DNA from 4 places in the Pseudoalteromonas sp. SG43-7 genome. Region 1 is predicted to be linked to each of the others. Evidence: predicted binding sites of a transcription regulator. Region 1 holds the regulator's gene; each other region holds the start of a gene.
The links. Region 1 encodes sigma-54, which starts transcription at its own class of promoters, with help from an activator protein. Its sites were predicted from a motif close to GTTGGCACGNNNNTNGNNT; they were not measured.
Positions count from the first base shown of each region.

Region 1 (4,402 bases):
GAACAACCTATTTTTACACTCTATAATCAACAGCAGACGTGGCAAATTAATGCCGATGAAGCCACCTTATATGAAAATCATCAATTAATTTTAGAAGGTAATGTGGTTGCTAAAAACCTGACCAATAATGCCATGATTGAACATATAAACGCAGATAATATTCAGGTTGATATTGAACTACAAACCATGAGTTCAGAACAACCAGTTGAATTAATCGGACCAAATTTAAAAATCACTGGGCGCGGTCTCCATGCCGACTTAAAAGCCGAAGTGGTAGAACTAATTAACCATACGCGAACCATATATTATGACCAATAAATTTGCTCACTTGCTTGTTATACCAAGCTTATTCATTGCTTTTGCAAGCTTTGCTGAAAATACGACACCACCTGCAGATCAAGTCTCTATCAGTGCTGACACGCAGCTTGCCCAACTGAAAGACAATATCGGTATTTTTGAAAAAAATGTTGAAATCATTCATGGTAACCGCCGTATCAAAGCGGATCGACTTGAAGTCCATAAGCGCGAAGATTTAGGCGATAACAAACAACTACTTGTCGCAACTGGCAGTCCGGCTTACTTTGAAGAAAAACAAACTGATGGCACAGTAATGAGTGCCAGTGCTGATGAAGTCCGTTACGATGTCGCTAAGCGCTATTTAACCTTGGTTGGCAATGCACAAGTCACTCAGGCAGGTCAAAAAATCAATGCCAAAAGCATTACCTATGATATGGACCAGCAACTGATCAGTGCTGAAAAAGGCGCAAGCTCAAGCGATCGTGTGCACACCATTTTGGTACCAGTAGACAGTAAAAAAGACAAATCTAAAGGGCAGCCATGAGTACATTAAAAGCTGAATTTCTAGCAAAAAGCTATAAAGGTCGCCAAGTTGTAAAAAGCGTGGGTTTAGAAGTTAGCGCAGGCAGCATTGTTGGCTTATTGGGTCCTAATGGCGCTGGTAAAACCACCACCTTTTATATGATTGTGGGTTTAGTTCCAAGCGACAAAGGTAAAATCAGTATTGATGATAATGACATCACCTTACTGCCAATGCACAGTCGCGCACGGTTAGGGATTGGCTACCTGCCACAAGAATCATCCATCTTCCGTAAATTAACTGTTTATCAAAACCTGATGGCTATTTTAGAAACTCGTAAAGAGCTGAATAAACAAGCCAGAGAAGAAGCGCTCGACAGCTTACTTGATGAGTTTAGCATTCAACATATCCGCGACAGCCAAGGTATGGCATTATCTGGCGGTGAACGTCGTCGAGTTGAAATTGCACGCGCTTTAGCCGCAAACCCAAAATTTATCTTACTTGATGAGCCTTTTGCTGGCGTTGATCCTATTTCAGTGTTAGATATAAAGAAGATTATTGAACACCTTAAAAACCGTGGTATTGGCGTGCTTATTACCGACCACAATGTACGAGAAACCCTTGATGTTTGTGAAAAAGCCTACATAGTTTCTCATGGGGAGTTAATTGCATCAGGTACCCCTGAGCATGTACTCGCCGACCAAACAGTCCGCGATGTTTACCTGGGCGAGCAATTTAGGCTATAAAGCCACGCTCGGCTAAGTATCTGCTAGACTTAACGATGATAACAATAAAAGGATTGTTAGAGATACATGAGGCAATCACTCCAGCTGCGCATGGGCCAGCAACTTACAATGACACCACAGCTGCAACAAGCAATTCGCTTATTGCAACTCAGTACATTGGATCTCCAGCAAGAAATTCAAGAAGCGCTCGACAGCAATCCATTGTTAGAGCTAGAAGAACATGAATATTCAGACGACACGGCTGGTAAAAACGAACAAAAACAAGATAACGATGACTTAACCGTTAGCGCATCAGCAGACGACAAGCCAAGCGAATATGAACAAGAAAGTAGCGAAGCATTAAGTAAAGAGACCTTAAGTGACGAAATGGCTATGGACGTCACCTGGGACGAATACATGAGTGCTGCGCCAAATACGTCATCTGGGCCAATGCCTGAAGATGAGTCAATTTATCAAGGTGCCTCAACTGAAACCTTGCACGAATATCTAATGTGGCAATTACAACTCACACCTTTTAGTCCAACCGATGAAGCCATTGCCATTGCGATTGTTGAAGCCGTTGACGATTCAGGTATTTTAACCTTGAGCTGCGAAGACATCGCAGAAAGCTTAAATCAAGGTAATAACGAAGAAGAAATCGAACTCGACGAAGTGCAAGCAGTGTTAAAACGCATTCAGTTGTTTGACCCTGTTGGTATTGCTGCGCGCAGCCTACAAGAATGTTTATGTATTCAATTAAATCAATTTGATCCTGCAACTCCTTGGATTAGCGAGACAAAAATGATTTTAACTGATCATATCGATTTATTAGCTAGTCGTGACTATCGCACTTTGATGAAAAAGACTAAGCTTAAAGAAGATGAACTAAAAGAAGTAATGACACTGATCCACAGCCTTAACCCAAAGCCTGCGGATACCATAGTACGCGAAGAATCAGAGTATGTTATTCCTGACGTTTCGGTGAAAAAAATTAAAGGTCGCTGGGTGGTTGAACTCAATCCAGACAGCATGCCAAAAATTAGAGTGAACAGCCAATATGCGGCGATGTCACGCTCTGTAAAATCAAGCACTGACAGCCAATTTATACGCTCGCATTTGCAAGAAGCTAAATGGTTTATTAAAAGCCTAGAAAGTCGTAACGAGACGTTACTCAAAGTAACCAACTGCATTGTTAAACAGCAGCAAGGATTCTTTGAGCATGGCCCTGAGGCCATGCGCCCTATGGTACTAAACGACGTTGCCGAAATGGTTGAGATGCACGAATCAACAATTTCTCGTGTAACCACCCAAAAATACATGCATACCCCTCGTGGTATATTTGAGTTAAAATATTTTTTCTCGAGCCATGTAAGTACTGAGAACGGCGGCGAATGCTCATCGACAGCCATTCGAGCATTGATCAGAAAATTGATCAGTGCAGAAAACTCAGCGAAACCATTGAGTGATAGTAAGATTGCAGATATATTGGCAGAGCAAGGTATCAAAGTAGCTAGACGGACTATTGCAAAATACCGCGAGTCGCTGGCTATTCCACCGTCAAATCAACGTAAAAGTTTGATTTAAGGCGTAAAATCACAAGAGGAAAATGCTTATGCAACTAAATTTAACTGGTCGTCATGTAGAAATTACTGATTCATTAAGAGACTATGTAAACAATAAGTTTGCCAAGCTTGAAAGGCATTTTGATCATATCAATAATGTCCATGTCATTCTTGATGTAGAAAAGCTAAGCCAAAAAGCAGAAGCCACATTACATGTCAGTGGCGCTGAATTATTTGCCTCAACTGAGCACCAAGACATGTATGCAGCCATTGACGGACTAATCGACAAACTTGACCGTCAGGTAATTAAACACAAAGAGAAGCACGCTCGACACTAACACTATGAAATTAAGCTCACTTATTTGCCAGGACTGCAGTAAAGCTGCGGTCCTTTTTAATAGCAAAAAACGGATCATTGAATTTATCAGCCAATTGGCTCATGAACAACTTCCTCAGCTATCACAACAAGAAATCCTCAACGCACTACTGTCGAGAGAAAAACTAGGTAGTACGGGTATTGGTCGTGGTATTGCTATTCCTCATGGCCGTATGAGTGGTGTTGAAAACCCGCTAGCAATAATTATAGTGAGTGAATCACCGATTGATTTTGATGCGATAGATAATCGCCCAGTTGATATATTTGTAGCTCTCATCGTGCCAGATGGTGATAGCCAACTTCATTTGAAGACGTTAGCCACAATTGCTGATAAACTCAACGACAAAGATTTTTGTAAACAACTACGTAGCGCAAAAACAGACCAAGATTTGTATCACGTAATTGCTGCGCAATCGTAGCCAAATGAAGGAGAATTTACATGGAGTTAATCATCATCAGTGGGCGTTCTGGCTCAGGTAAATCTGTTGCTCTGCGTGTAGTAGAAGATCTTGGTTATTATTGTGTAGATAATATTCCGGTAAACTTATTACCTTCATTAGTGCGCAGTGTCTCTGATAATTATGACAAAATTGCCGTCAGTATTGATGTCCGTAATTTACCGAAAGAGCAGGAAGAATTTAACGATATTCTTGAATACTTGCCTGGTTTTGCAAATCCGACGCTATTTTATTTAGACAGTGATGATCAAACCCTGATCAAACGTTTTTCTGAAACTCGCCGCTTACATCCATTATCTTTGGACTCTTTGCCACTGGATTTAGCCATCAAGCAAGAAAAAGTATTACTTGATGTATTAACTACTCGCGCTGACTTTATACTTGATACCACTGATCTGAGTGTCCACCAGCTTGCAGAGTCAATCCGTGAAAAGATTTTAGGGAAAAAAGATAAAAAACTAATC
Region 1 is NZ_JACJEY010000058.1:8,627-13,028, reverse strand. Features, by position in the region: gene lptC (LPS export ABC transporter periplasmic protein LptC) at 1-318, shown strand, start outside; gene lptA (lipopolysaccharide transport periplasmic protein LptA) at 308-841, shown strand; gene lptB (LPS export ABC transporter ATP-binding protein) at 838-1,563, shown strand; gene H5200_RS19435 (RNA polymerase factor sigma-54) at 1,630-3,126, shown strand; gene hpf (ribosome hibernation promoting factor) at 3,155-3,442, shown strand; gene ptsN (PTS IIA-like nitrogen regulatory protein PtsN) at 3,447-3,899, shown strand; gene rapZ (RNase adapter RapZ) at 3,920-4,402, shown strand, end outside.

Region 2 (4,402 bases), on a different contig from region 1:
TTTGAATTCATTTCATAGATACGTTGAGTTTCAATTAGGTTAACTAACTCTTCGGTTACATTTACGTTAGAGGTTTCAAGTGCGCCTTGGACAACAGTGCCTAATCCTTCTAGACCAGGGTTACCTTGTACAGGTGCGCCACTGACGGCCGTTTCGGTATATAAATTTTGGCCTACAGGCTCTAGACCTGATGGATTGATAAAGTCACTGATCGTTAACTGACCAATCACCACATTCTCAGGTTGTCCTTCTATTTTCACCGATACCTCACCATCTTGTGATACGGTAATTGACTTCGCATCATCCGGTACATTCATTTCTGGCTGCACAGGAAAACCTGCACCAGCAGTAACAATACGACCATCTTCATCCGTGGTAAATTGACCATTTCGCGAATAGGCGATATTGCCATCGGGCTGTAAAACTTCAAAAAAGCCTGGCCCTGATATCATCCAATCCAATGAGTTTTCAGTGGTTAACATGTTACCTTGAGAAAAGTTCTTCTGATTAGCAACTACTTTGGTACCAGCACCAAGCATCAGACCAGAAGGCATCTCTGTATCTTGTGATGAACGCCCCCCTGGCTGATTAATATTTTGATAAAGCAAATCTTCAAATACAGCACGACTTTTCTTATAACCAACAGTACTGGCATTGGCTAAATTATTTGAGATAACCGAAATATCGGTTTGTTGAGCATCAAGCCCCGTTTTACTTATCCACAATGCAGGATTCATATTAATGTCCTCTCAATAAAGTTAAACAATACGCAGCAATTGAGTTTGACGTTCGTCAATTTCTTCAGCCGTTTTCATTAACTTAACTTGTAATTCAAATTGGCGTTGATGGCTTATCATATCCACCATCTCATGTACCGGATTCACATTTGACATTTCCAAAGTGCCACTCATTACTTTCACATCATTAGAGATGTCACAAAATCCACATATACCATTTTCCAGTAATTCGGATTTTGGTCGAAATAAGCCATCATTGCCTTTTTCAAGCTCAGAATTATTTGCCTTAATTACCTTCAAACGGTCAACAACTTCTAAAAAGTTAGCCGGCGCACCTTGCGGGCGAACTTGGATTGAACCATCGTCACTAAATTCGACTTTCTCCACCGGCAATGGCAGAATAATCGGTCCACCTTCGCCAATAACTTGACGCCCGTGACTGGTGATCAAAGCGCCATCAGGGGTGATATTCAACGTGCCAACTTTAGTATATGCCTCATTACCTGAAGCATCTTGCACTGTAAGCCACCCTTTATCGCTCATAGCAATATCAAGATCACGTCCAGTTTCAACAATACCGCCGGAAGTCATATTAGAGCCTGGCCGTTCCTGCATAGTAAAAACACGTGTCGGTAAGCCTTCACCAAAAGCTTGCATTGAGCGCGCTTGCGCGAAGTCAGCTTTAAAGCCTGTGGTATTGGCATTTGCTAAATTATTTGCTTTAAGCTCTAGGCCCCGCAAACTTTGCTTAGCTCCAGACGCTGCAATGTAGACCATCTTGTCCATAACATCGACTCACGTTAAAAATCTATAACATGACAAATGCAAGATAAGTGCCACAATAAAATGACGTAATAAATTACAAAATATAATCAAGCACAAATAAAAAAGGCTGCTAATAAATAGCAGCCTAGGTGTCGGATTGTAAAAAATATTAAAACGAGGTTAACGGATCTGCAAAATAGCTTGCTGTAGTGTTGAATTCACTTCAAGTGCACGCGAGTTAGCTTGGAAGTTACGCTGTGCGCTGATCAAATCAACAAGCTCATTGGTTAAGTTCACGTTTGATTGCTCTAATGCTGATGAGCTAATCTTACCAAATGCGCCTGAATTTGCTTCACCCGCTACAGGGTCACCTGAAGTTAAACTTTTCTTCCATGACGTATTGCCTACTTGTTGTAACCCCTGTGAATTGGGAAAACGGACTAACGCAACTTGACCTAGGTAGTTAGAGTCACCATTACTATAAGAAGCAACAATTTTTCCATCAACACCAATGTCTATATTTGCCAACCGTCCCACAGCAGCACCATCTTGAGATAATACTTTATTTTCAAACTTGCCTGCATGCTGGGTCGGGATTTTTGCAGAGGTACCTGCTTCATCACGCCAGTTGATAGTTACATTATTAGGAAAGCTAGCACCATTGCTTAAAAACCCTGTCAAATTAGTGCTATCTAACACAACAGGGTTAAATGTATTGCCTGTATTTGCGGTACCATTGGTGTTAAGTGGTAAGCCGTTCGCATCAAACTGAAATGTTGAAATTGGATTAAATGGTCCAGTAGCGCCTTGCGAGCTTCCATCAGGATTGAATGCTTGACCGTCTAACGTGGCATAGGTTTGCCACTCATTAGCATTACCTGTAACAGCTGCATCCGTTTTCACAAAAAACAATTGCATAGTATGCGGCTCACCTAGCGAATCATAAACATTGGTTGAGGTAGAGTGAGTATATGACCCTGATTGAGTTGGATCAAATGGTGTAATAGTCGGTGTATCTTTGGTCGAATCCAATCGAAATGACGAATATACACTTGAGGTAGCCCGCGGGGAACCTGATGAATCAGGAATTTGAATCGCCCCAGAGGAGGTTAAACTTACTGATGTTGCATCTCCACTAATTTCATCAACAGGAAAGCCTTGTAAGTAATTACCTTGTGCGTCAACGATAAAGTTATCTTTATCTAATTTAAACGCCCCTGCACGAGTGAATGTTTTATCTTGTGAGCCTAACTCATTGCTAAGAGCAAAGTATCCTTCACCTCCTATAGCAAGATCGAGTGAATTTTTAGTGCCTAATGTTGAACCTTGATGAAACTGCTGTGCTACAGATGCTGTTTGTACACCATCACCATTTTTAGTTTTACCCGAAGAAAAAACTGATGATGAATAAACATCGGCAAACTCAGCTCTCGATTCTTTAAAACCGTAGGTATTTACATTAGCGATGTTATTAGCAGTAACATCCAAATCTTTTTGTGCGGCAGCAATGCCAGTTAATGCAATATTAAAACTCATAATTCACCTCTAACCTATAAAATTTAGCCAATAGGCTAAAAAATAAATAAAATTTATCACGCAATTTCTGCGACATCAGACAGCTTAACTGCCCCTTCTTTAGTGTTAATAATAATACCGTTAGCGCCATTAATATTGACGCTATCAATATTTTTATAAGAGGCCATGGGTAAACTAGTAAATTCTTCGCCCATGCTGCCCTCTGCTTTGATATTGTATTCTCCTGGCGGAAGGCTCTCACCGGCTTCATTTTTTCCATCCCAGTTAAAACGTAAGCCACCAGCAGGTTTATCACCTAACTCAATTACTCTCACTAGTTGTCCGGAAGCATCTGTAATACTGAGCCTTAAATCTTTAACGGGACTTTCAACAGCAATCATGCCCGAGACATCACCACTGCTGTTAAGATCTAATGTATCTGATTCAACTAAAGCTTTTTTGCCTACCAGAGTTGATGCTTGCAACGCTGAATTAGAGGTCATTGAAGCAGCCAAAGACTCAAACTTTGAATTTAAATTTGAGATACCTTCTGCCATGGTAAAGTTCGTCATTTGTGCAATCATTTGGTCGTTGTCCGCAGGTTTACTGGGATCTTGAAACGACAGTTGCTGCGTTAATAATGAAAAGAAATCCTCTTGCGTTAATGCATCACTTTTCTTTTCACCAGTCTTTTCGTCAGCCTCTTGTTTACTCGGCCAACGAAGCGAATCTATATAGCTTGATGATGCAGTATTTATGTCGTTACTCATAATCTAACCCTCAATTACCGCTGCCCAAGCAACAGTGTTTTACTTAACATTTGCTTCGCTGCATCAGCAACTTGCACATTGGTTTGATAAGAGCGTGAGGCGGAAATCATATTAGCCATTTCTTCAACGACATTAACGTTAGGTTTGTAGATATAACCATTTTCATCCGCACTGGGGTGATTTGGGTTATATTCAATTTGCAGTGGTTTATTACTCTCTACAATGCCTAGTACTTTAACGCCAACAGACGATCCCTGCGTATTACCAGTTGATTCTGATGCTTTCATCAGTTCAGCTGCAAAAACAGGGTGACGCGCCCGGTAAGTTTTGTCTTGGCTTGAGCTAATGCTATTGGCATTGGAAATATTACTTGCGGTGGTGTTCAAACGCACATTTTGCGCACTCATACCACTACCTGAAATATCAAAAACGTTATATAAACTCATGCTTAGGCTCCTTGACTACCGAGGGCTTTTTTAAGGCCTTTAATTTTACTACTCATAAATTGCAGGCTTGCCTGATACTCTAATGAGTTCTTTGTATACAAGTTTCGTTCCACTTGTATATCAACCGAGTTACCATCACCTGTATCTGCTTGATTTGGCGAACGAAACA
Region 2 is NZ_JACJEY010000075.1:1,988-6,389, forward strand. Features, by position in the region: gene flgG (flagellar basal-body rod protein FlgG) at 1-737, opposite strand, end outside; gene H5200_RS21205 (flagellar basal body rod protein FlgF) at 759-1,523, opposite strand; gene flgE (flagellar hook protein FlgE) at 1,683-3,038, opposite strand; gene H5200_RS21215 (flagellar hook assembly protein FlgD) at 3,095-3,787, opposite strand; gene flgC (flagellar basal body rod protein FlgC) at 3,802-4,233, opposite strand; gene flgB (flagellar basal body rod protein FlgB) at 4,236-4,402, opposite strand, start outside.
Region 2: the regulator sigma-54 is predicted to act here: its motif matches at 1,560-1,578, upstream of H5200_RS21205 (flagellar basal body rod protein FlgF).

Region 3 (4,402 bases), on a different contig from region 1:
AAAATGGCATTTAAACGCACGCCCATGCTAATTAACTCCTTGGTTTTTATTGGTTGGAGGGATGATTGGGATTTGAATTATAAAACGACAGCCTTGTGGCTCATTATGCTCAACGTGTAAAGTACCCATCAATTGCTCAACAGACTCTTTTACAATGGTGAGCCCTAAACCACTACCTTGAGCGGTTATATCTTTAGCATTCTTACCTTGATAAAAGGCACTGAATATATGTGATTTCTCTTGCTCTTTAATACCGGTGCCTTGATCGCTAACGCTCATAGTCAAAGTACGACCAGCTAATGACAGAGCAATATTGACCGCCTGTCCTGCTGGTGAAAACTTTAAGCCATTAGAGATCAACTGAATTAAGATCATTTCAACAAGCTCTGCAGCAATTTCCAGTGGTTGCTCGGGTAACTCACAATGCCAACATAAGCTTTGCTTACGCGCCACTAAACGATGTTCAAAATGGCTGTTTATCTTGGTTATTAATTGCGAGAATTCCAGCTCACTTAAGTCTTCTTTGCTGCTGCGAATCGCATTGTAACTAAGTAAACTATCGATCATAGCGCGCAAACGCACCATGCTCTGGGTAATTAACGCCAACACCGCTTGCTGCTCTTTGTTAATTGGCCCAACGATTTCATCGGCAAGTAAGTCAGTGCCCTCAACCATTGACGCTAATGGAGTTTTCAATTCATGGGTAACATGGCGTAAAAAAGTATCTTTTTGTTGCTCTAATTGATGCAACTGCTCTTGCACCCATTGTAATTTATTTCCTAGTTCAACCAACTCAGCAGAGCCTTGTACAGCTATTTTTTGTTGCCAATGACCTTGCCCAAGCTTATCAATAACCGACGTTAATCCTTTTAAGCGACCACTTATACGCCATAAAAAACCACCACCTACTAGTAAAGTTAATGGGATAAGTGCTATTAACCAATTGATAAATGAGCTTTGCAAAGCTTTTAACTGTTGCTGATTTTTAGTTATTTGCAGCTCATTTTGATCTCTTAGCCACACCGTTTGACGCGCAATTAATTCACTCACAGGAATAAACAATTGCGCATCTTGTTGTCCTTCAGTAACGAGTTGAGTATGCGCTAATTGCAATACCTGTGCGAGTTGCTGCCATTGCTTAATATACTCCCCCGTAGAACTTATAAAAGTTAGTTCATCAATGCTTTGTAGTGATGATTGCCACTTATCAACAATCAATTCATCGAGTGATTCGCTTTTCAGCACCCAGTTTTGTCGCGTTGCACGCTCTAAGCTATTGAGGTCTTGCTTAAGATTATTAAATGACTTGGTAATTTGATAATTTTCACTGACGATTTGTTGAGTTACTGCTAGCTGTTTATTCAGCGCATTTAAAAATACAATCACTACCAGTGATAATGGCAGCAGCGATAACAAAGTACTAAACAAAAACTGGCCTATTAAATTGGGTCGCCAACTAAGTAATGCACTGTACTTTTTAGCGAATGAGGCCATTATCGCTACTCCTTTAGTTAAATGTCTGATTATGGAAGGTGTTACTTATACACTAGCTGAATCAATAAGAATAATGAATAAGGCGAACTGTGTAGCGCTATATAAAGCGACTGACGCTAAATTGAAACAACTTAACCAACTGTTTTTTAAAAACTTAATCAATACCCGTTAAAAGTTGTTGCAAAAAAGACACACTGCCCAGTCATTTTTTCCCACTTATTATCATGCCAAAACATTAAGTCACTGATATTTTTACAATAAAAAAATTGGCATCGTTCTTGTAACATCCGTATCAACGACTGTTTATAAGGAAATAATATGAAAATATTAACACCGCTGTGCTTATGCATCAGCCTACTGCTTAGCTTTAACAGCTTTGCCATTGATGTCGAGGCCACCTTCGCAGAACTTGATAAAGACAGTAATGGCACATTGAGTGAAGCAGAAGCATCTGAAGATGCGGTATTACACGAAAGTTTTGAGCAAATTGACAAAGATCAAAATGGTCAAATTTCATTTGCTGAGTTTAAACAATTTTTGCAATAATTTTCCCAAAGGAAACACTGCTATGAAACAACTTATCGCCGCTTTTTCACTGATGTTTTTAGTCATTAGCGCCACTGTTTTAGCATCACAATTAAACGTTAAGTTTGCGCAATTAGATACCGACTCTGACGGACAAATTTCATTGCTTGAAGCCAAGCAAAACAACACGCTATTAAAGCAGTTTACTGATCTTGATGATAATAACGACGAGCAGTTATCTGAGCAAGAGTTCGCAAAGTTTAAATTTTAAAAGGCTTTAAAGTATTTGCCATAATCCCGGAGGGAATGTGTAAACGGATTTAATGTTGGGATTTAAATTATGGCAAATGCTTTATTCTTTTTGTTGGTAGGATGTAAATAATGAAAAGCATATTAATAATATTAAGTGTGTCGCTAGCCACCAGTTTTAGCGCAATGGCACTGGATGTAAAACAACGTTTTGATCATTTAGATAGCAATAAAGATGGCTATTTAACGCATAATGAGCTTGAACCACAACCACAATTGTTGAGTAACTTTAAACGTTGGGACAAAAACCAAGACAATAAAATTTCCCTATCTGAATTTAAGCGTTTTTTAACTAATAATCTAGATTAACGAGTTTCCCCAATGAAATTTTGTACACAACTGGGACTAAGTTTGTTATTTGTCAGTAGCTGTTGCAGTTTTGCAACAACTGATAATATAGCAGAACAATTCAAAAACTTAGACCGCGATAAAGACGGTCTTATCACGCGTTCAGAGTCAGCAAAAGATCCTGCCCTGTGGTCTCGTTTTAAAAACTATGACAGCGATAAAGATGGTAGATTATCACTGTCTGAATTTACTCTATATGCAAATAAATGAATAGCTAATTCATCAGCATAGTTGAAATGCACAACGATAAATAATTTATTATATTTAATTTGCAGACTCAGTATTCTCTGTTACTGTTTAACTAACAAAAGCAGAAAAAGAATTCTAACAATGAAATGCTTACTCGCCTGTTTAATCACTTTATCTTTACCTGTGCTAGCTGATACCACGGTGATCTACAATGCTAACGGTTACACTCCAACTTACAGTGGCCAATTACAGCAATTTTCTACACTGGTTATTAAAGATGGCAAAGTAGTAAAAGTAGGAGACGATAAACTAAAAGCGAGTTTCCCTAATGCTGCAGTATTTGATGCCGAGCAACAAACCTTATTACCTGGTTTAATTGACGCCCACGGTCATGTGATAGGACTTGGTAATAATTTAGCGCAACTCGATTTACGTGGCAGTATGTCGATTGCAGAAATACAAAAAAAACTTGCTGTATTTGCTAAAAATAACCAGGGCTGGATTATTGGCCGCGGTTGGAATCAAGAACTGTGGCCTAATAAGCAATTTCCTACTGCTGCTGACTTAGATAAAGTTGTCAAAGATGTTCCGGTGGTGCTTTCTCGTGTCGATAGCCACGCGATTTGGGTTAATAGCAAAGCGATGGAGTTAGCCAAATTAACACCCACAGTACAGTCACCAGCAGGTGGTGAAATTATTCGCAACCAAGCAGGTCAGCCTAGCGGTATTTTTGTCGATAAAGCCGAAAGTTTAATTACTGCACATATTCCAACGCCATCTGATCAAAACGTAAATAATGCCTTAAATCAAGCTGGCCAACATCTGCTCAGCTTAGGTATAACCTCAACCCACGATGCTGGGATTGATAAACAAACATGGCAAGTTTACAAGCAAAGAGCTGAACAAGGCACCTTACCGCTGCGCATAGTTGCAATGCTAAGTGCAACAGATCCGTCCCTTGAAGATATGCTCAGAGCCGGTCGCTATAAAGATCTTAACGATTTCATGTCTATTCGTAGTGTAAAAATATATGCTGATGGTGCGCTAGGTAGCCGTGGCGCCGCACTACAGGCCGATTACGCAGATAGAAAGAATCACCAAGGTTTAATGCTCGAAACTCAACAAAAACTAGAGCAGCTGTACACATTGAGCTTTAACCATGGTTTTAGCGCCAATACCCATGCCATCGGTGATAAAGCAAATCATATTGTGTTAGATGCCTATCAAAATGTATTTAAAAAAACCGGCGGGATTTTACTACGTAACCGTATAGAGCACGCACAGATAGTTGATCCAGCAGATATTCCTCGCTTCAAAGCACTTAAAATCATTCCATCAATGCAACCGGTGCATGCAACTTCTGATATGCATATGGCAGAGCAGCGCCTTAGCGATACACAATTACAAGGTGCATATGCTTGGCAAACGTTTTTAAAGCAAGGCTCAGTAGTAGCTGCAGGCTCAGATTATCCAGTTGAACTGGCCAACCCCTTTGACGGTTTGTATTCAGCAATTACTCGCCAAGATCACAATCAAT
Region 3 is NZ_JACJEY010000016.1:2,226-6,627, forward strand. Features, by position in the region: gene H5200_RS09385 (hypothetical protein) at 1-26, opposite strand, end outside; gene H5200_RS09390 (HAMP domain-containing sensor histidine kinase) at 28-1,497, opposite strand; gene H5200_RS09395 (EF-hand domain-containing protein) at 1,813-2,040, shown strand; gene H5200_RS09400 (hypothetical protein) at 2,063-2,290, shown strand; gene H5200_RS09405 (EF-hand domain-containing protein) at 2,401-2,637, shown strand; gene H5200_RS09410 (EF-hand domain-containing protein) at 2,650-2,886, shown strand; gene H5200_RS09415 (amidohydrolase) at 3,007-4,402, shown strand, end outside.
Region 3: the regulator sigma-54 is predicted to act here: its motif matches at 1,760-1,778, upstream of H5200_RS09395 (EF-hand domain-containing protein).

Region 4 (4,402 bases), on a different contig from region 1:
CCAACATCGGTATGGACCGCGTATGCAAAATCAACGGCGGTTGCACCCATAGGTAACTCGACTATGCGACCATCAGGAGTGAACACGTAAATTTCTTCTGGGAATAGCTCTGTTTTAACGTTTTCAACAAATTCAAATGATGAGCCTGCGCTTTGTTGTAATTCCAACAAACTTTGCATCCACTGACGTGCCCGTTGTTGTGCAGTGTGGCCTGCGTTATCACCGGATTTTTTATACATCCAATGAGCAGCAACTCCTTTATCTGCCATGTGATCCATATCGTGAGTACGGATCTGGATCTCAACAGGGATCCCATGAGGACCAACTAATGAGGTATGCAACGATTGATAACCATTAGTTTTAGGTACTGCTATATAATCTTTAAAGCGAGTTTCGATTGGTTTATATAAATTATGGGCAACGCCAAGTACCCGATAGCAGATATCCATTGAATCAACTGCAATTCTAAATGCGTAGATATCCATGACTTCATTAAACAGTAACTCTTTATTAAGCATTTTTTTATAAATACTATATAAATGTTTTTCGCGCCCAGAAACAGTGGCTGTAATGCCAGCTTCTTCAAGGCGTGCTGTTATCTCGGTTTGGATATTTGAAATGACTTCTTTGCGATTGCCGCGCGCTTTGGCAACTTCTGACTTTAAAGCGCGATGACGCATCGGGTAGAGGGCTTGAAAACCTAAATCCTCTAACTCATTTTTAATATCGTGAATACCTAAACGATTAGCAATCGGCGCATAAATCTCTAACGTTTCGCGGGCAATACGTCGACGTTTGTCAGGACGTAATGCTCCAAGAGTGCGCATATTATGAGTACGATCAGCAAGTTTGATTAAAATAACACGAATATCTTGTGTCATTGCCATAATCATTTTTCGATAGTTTTCAGCTTGGAATTCTTTTTTATCTTTAAAGCTGAGCTTATCAAGTTTGCTTACGCCCTCAACTAATTCTGCGACTGTCTCGCCAAAAATTTCGGCTAAATCTTGTTGGCTAAAGTCGGTGTCTTCAATCACATCATGCATTAATGCAGCCATTAACGTTTCGTGATCTAAATGCATACCAGCCAGAATTTGGCTTACTTCAACAGGGTGAGTAATGTAAGGTTCGCCACTTGAGCGAGTTTGACCCTCATGGGCCTCTCGGGCTACCACATAGGCTTTTTGTACCAGCTCTACATCAGCAGCAGGTAAGTATTCTGATATTTTCTTTTTTAGACCTTCAAAAAGATACATTCACACTCCAATGTTCTCGTGAAGCAAATAGGTAACGGTATGTTAAGAATATACGATGAAAAGAAGGGATTGCCAACGGCTAGAATAGAAATACTATACCGTTGGCTAAATCAGACAAGGAAGTCAGATTATTGGTTGCCGCCTACAATAGCTGCAACTGCAGCCATTTCAGCCGCCTCTTGATGTTGTTGCTCTTCACGATCAATAAGATCCATTGATGAGCTATCTACTAAACCAAGTTCAATTTCACGTAAAGCAACAACCGTTGGTTTATCGTTTTCAGGATCAACCAGTGGCTTTTTACCACCGACCGCGATTTGACGGGCACGACGGGCCGCAACTAAAATTAAATCAAAACGATTACCAATTGCATCTACTGCATCTTCAACAGTTACGCGAGCCATCTTAGCACTCCAAATAAATTTTTAAGCAAAGACGTAGTTTACTGCACCGAGTCAGATTCGCCAATAGCTTGTGGTTAATTTAAACAAATAAAATACTTACTGAACCCAAATTAGGATTTAACGCAGTAAGTCTACGAGTAAATCTTGATGGCGAATAGCTTGGCTTTGTAGCGATAAGCGTTTTGCCAATACGATCGTCTCAATTTCCTTCAGCGCAGTTGCAAAATCATCGTTAACCACGACATAGTCATATTCATTGTAATGAGACGTTTCAGATTGTGCTTTTGCCATGCGACCAGCAATGATTTCTTGTGAATCTTGGCCGCGATTATTTAAGCGCGCTTCAAGCTCAAATTTTGACGGTGGTAGGATAAAAATGGTTTCAACATCAGCGACCAGATCACGAACTTGACGTGCACCTTGCCAATCAATATCTAAAAATACATCAATACCTGCTGCAAGCTGCTCTTCAATTGCTTGCTTTGATGTACCGTAGTAATTATCGAACACTTGCGCCCATTCAAAAAAATCATTCTTTTCAATTAATGATTTGAATTCATCAACATTTACAAAGTGGTAATGCACGCCATTTGCTTCGCCCGGACGAGGCGAGCGAGTAGTATGCGATACAGATACTTTCATATCATTATACTTAGTTAACAATGCATTGATTAAGCTGGATTTACCCGCACCAGATGGTGCCGATAAAATAAATAAGTTTCCGCGAGAGTGTGCCATGGGTTTTTACCTAAAATAAACCGACTAGAGCTGCTAATAAGCTCCGCCTTAATTTTGGTATTGTACTTTATTTAGTGAAGTTTACTCAACTGCCGAAAGTATCCTAGTGAGGTGATTAAATTTTAACGTATTAATAACCGTATTTTTGTTACGGCAATGATGACTGTTTAAAAAACTCCCGCATTTTAACGATTATTTGTACTTAGTTGCATAATGCAAAAATGGTCGTTGCAAGTTGCATCTTTCATCTTCAACTTTATTTTATTTTGTTTTATTTCAATGCTTTATTTTTTGGAATGATGCCTGCATTGGTACAGTTACTTAATGATTGAGGGCTTACTAATGAGATTAACCCATTTAGCCATAGCGTGTTTAGTTTCACTTCCTTGTGCTGTATTTAGCCAGCCATTCGATAATTGCCCTAGTCAGGCATTTTTGATGCAGGATGCAAAGGCACAGCTTTACGGTATAGATTTAGTGTCGGCTAAACCTACGATTTTATCATCGGCTTTGACGTTTGCTAGCGAGGCAAATAATGAAAGTGTGAATGCCGTCGGTTTTAATTACAAAGACCAATACTTATACGGTTTTAGCCGACAATCGCCTAAAAGCGTGGTGCAAATTGGTAGCAACTACGAAATGAAGCGGTTAAATGTTACTGGCCTACCCGATACTAATTTTTATGTAGGTGATATTCAAGTGACTGGTGAGCAAGCAAATCAAAGTGCGATGTATTATGTATATACTCCCAATTTTGGTTTATATGAAATCAATCTAGAGGGTGATCTAGATGCCCCCATAACTGCTCGGCTACTACCTGCAACCGAGACATGGAACTTAGGTATATTTGATTTTGCATTTCATCCGCAAAGTAATCTGTTATACGCAGTTGAATCAAATGGTGATTTGCATGAAATTAACGTTGCAGAAAATACTACCAAGTTTATTACTCAAGTTGATATTGGTGATGATACGGGCGCATTTGGTGCTGCCTATTTTGATATCAATGGTCAGTTTTATTTTAGTAATAATAAAAGCGGAAAAATTCACAAAGTTGATTTAAGTATTAGTCCTGTTGTTGGTTATACGCCTGTTGCGAATGTGTTTACATCGGGCCCTAAGTCAAGTCAGAACGATGGGGCTCGTTGTGCTATTGCCGAAGTTGAGGTAACAGATAGTTCGATTGATTTTGGTGATGCTCCTCTACCTTATAACACCAGTTTAGAGCAAAGCGGAGCCAGGCATTTATTCGATCCTAACAGCACTGGCAGTAACCTGATTTATTTAGGCGATACAGTCGATGGTGAAAATATCAATACTGATGCCGACTTAATCAACAACCCAGTTGATGCATCAGATGATGGGGTGAGCTTTGTGACGGCAATATCGGCGGGTCAAGATAGCCAAATTATTGTAAACGCCTCTGCGAGTAGCTTTTTATATGCATGGTTTGATTGGGATCAAAATGGCGGCTTTAGTGAAAGTGAGCGCATAATAACTAAATATCAACTTAATCAAGGCGATAACAGTATTTTAATTAATGTACCTAGTAATGTTAAAGCTGGGCAGACATGGGCTCGTTTTAGGGTAACTGATGGCTCGGAAGCTTCGCTTATTACTGCCACTGGCGGTGTTTTAGGTGGTGAGGTGGAAGATTATGAAATAACAACATTTGCTAGTGCTGTATACCCAGGAGAAAACGATTGGGTGACACTTGCTTATGAAGATAAATGGCCGTTTGCAGGTGATTATGACTTTAATGACGTGGTCGTAAATTACCGTACTACTCAGCTCATTGAGGGCACTAATGTTGTTGGTTATAAAATTGATGGCCAGTTAATTGGTGTAGGAGCAACCTATCATAATGGCTTTGCGGTAAGCCTTAAAGAGACGGTAAATAATACAACTTACTCAATTTTAAGTAGAGAAGTCGATGCCGATAATATTCGGTTTGTGATTAATGGCGAACTACAAACAGGCTCATTTTTGGAAGCAAACACAGAG
Region 4 is NZ_JACJEY010000020.1:27,959-32,360, reverse strand. Features, by position in the region: gene spoT (bifunctional GTP diphosphokinase/guanosine-3',5'-bis pyrophosphate 3'-pyrophosphohydrolase) at 1-1,256, opposite strand, end outside; gene rpoZ (DNA-directed RNA polymerase subunit omega) at 1,385-1,660, opposite strand; gene gmk (guanylate kinase) at 1,778-2,398, opposite strand; gene H5200_RS10985 (LruC domain-containing protein) at 2,741-4,402, shown strand, end outside.
Region 4: the regulator sigma-54 is predicted to act here: its motif matches at 2,689-2,707, upstream of H5200_RS10985 (LruC domain-containing protein).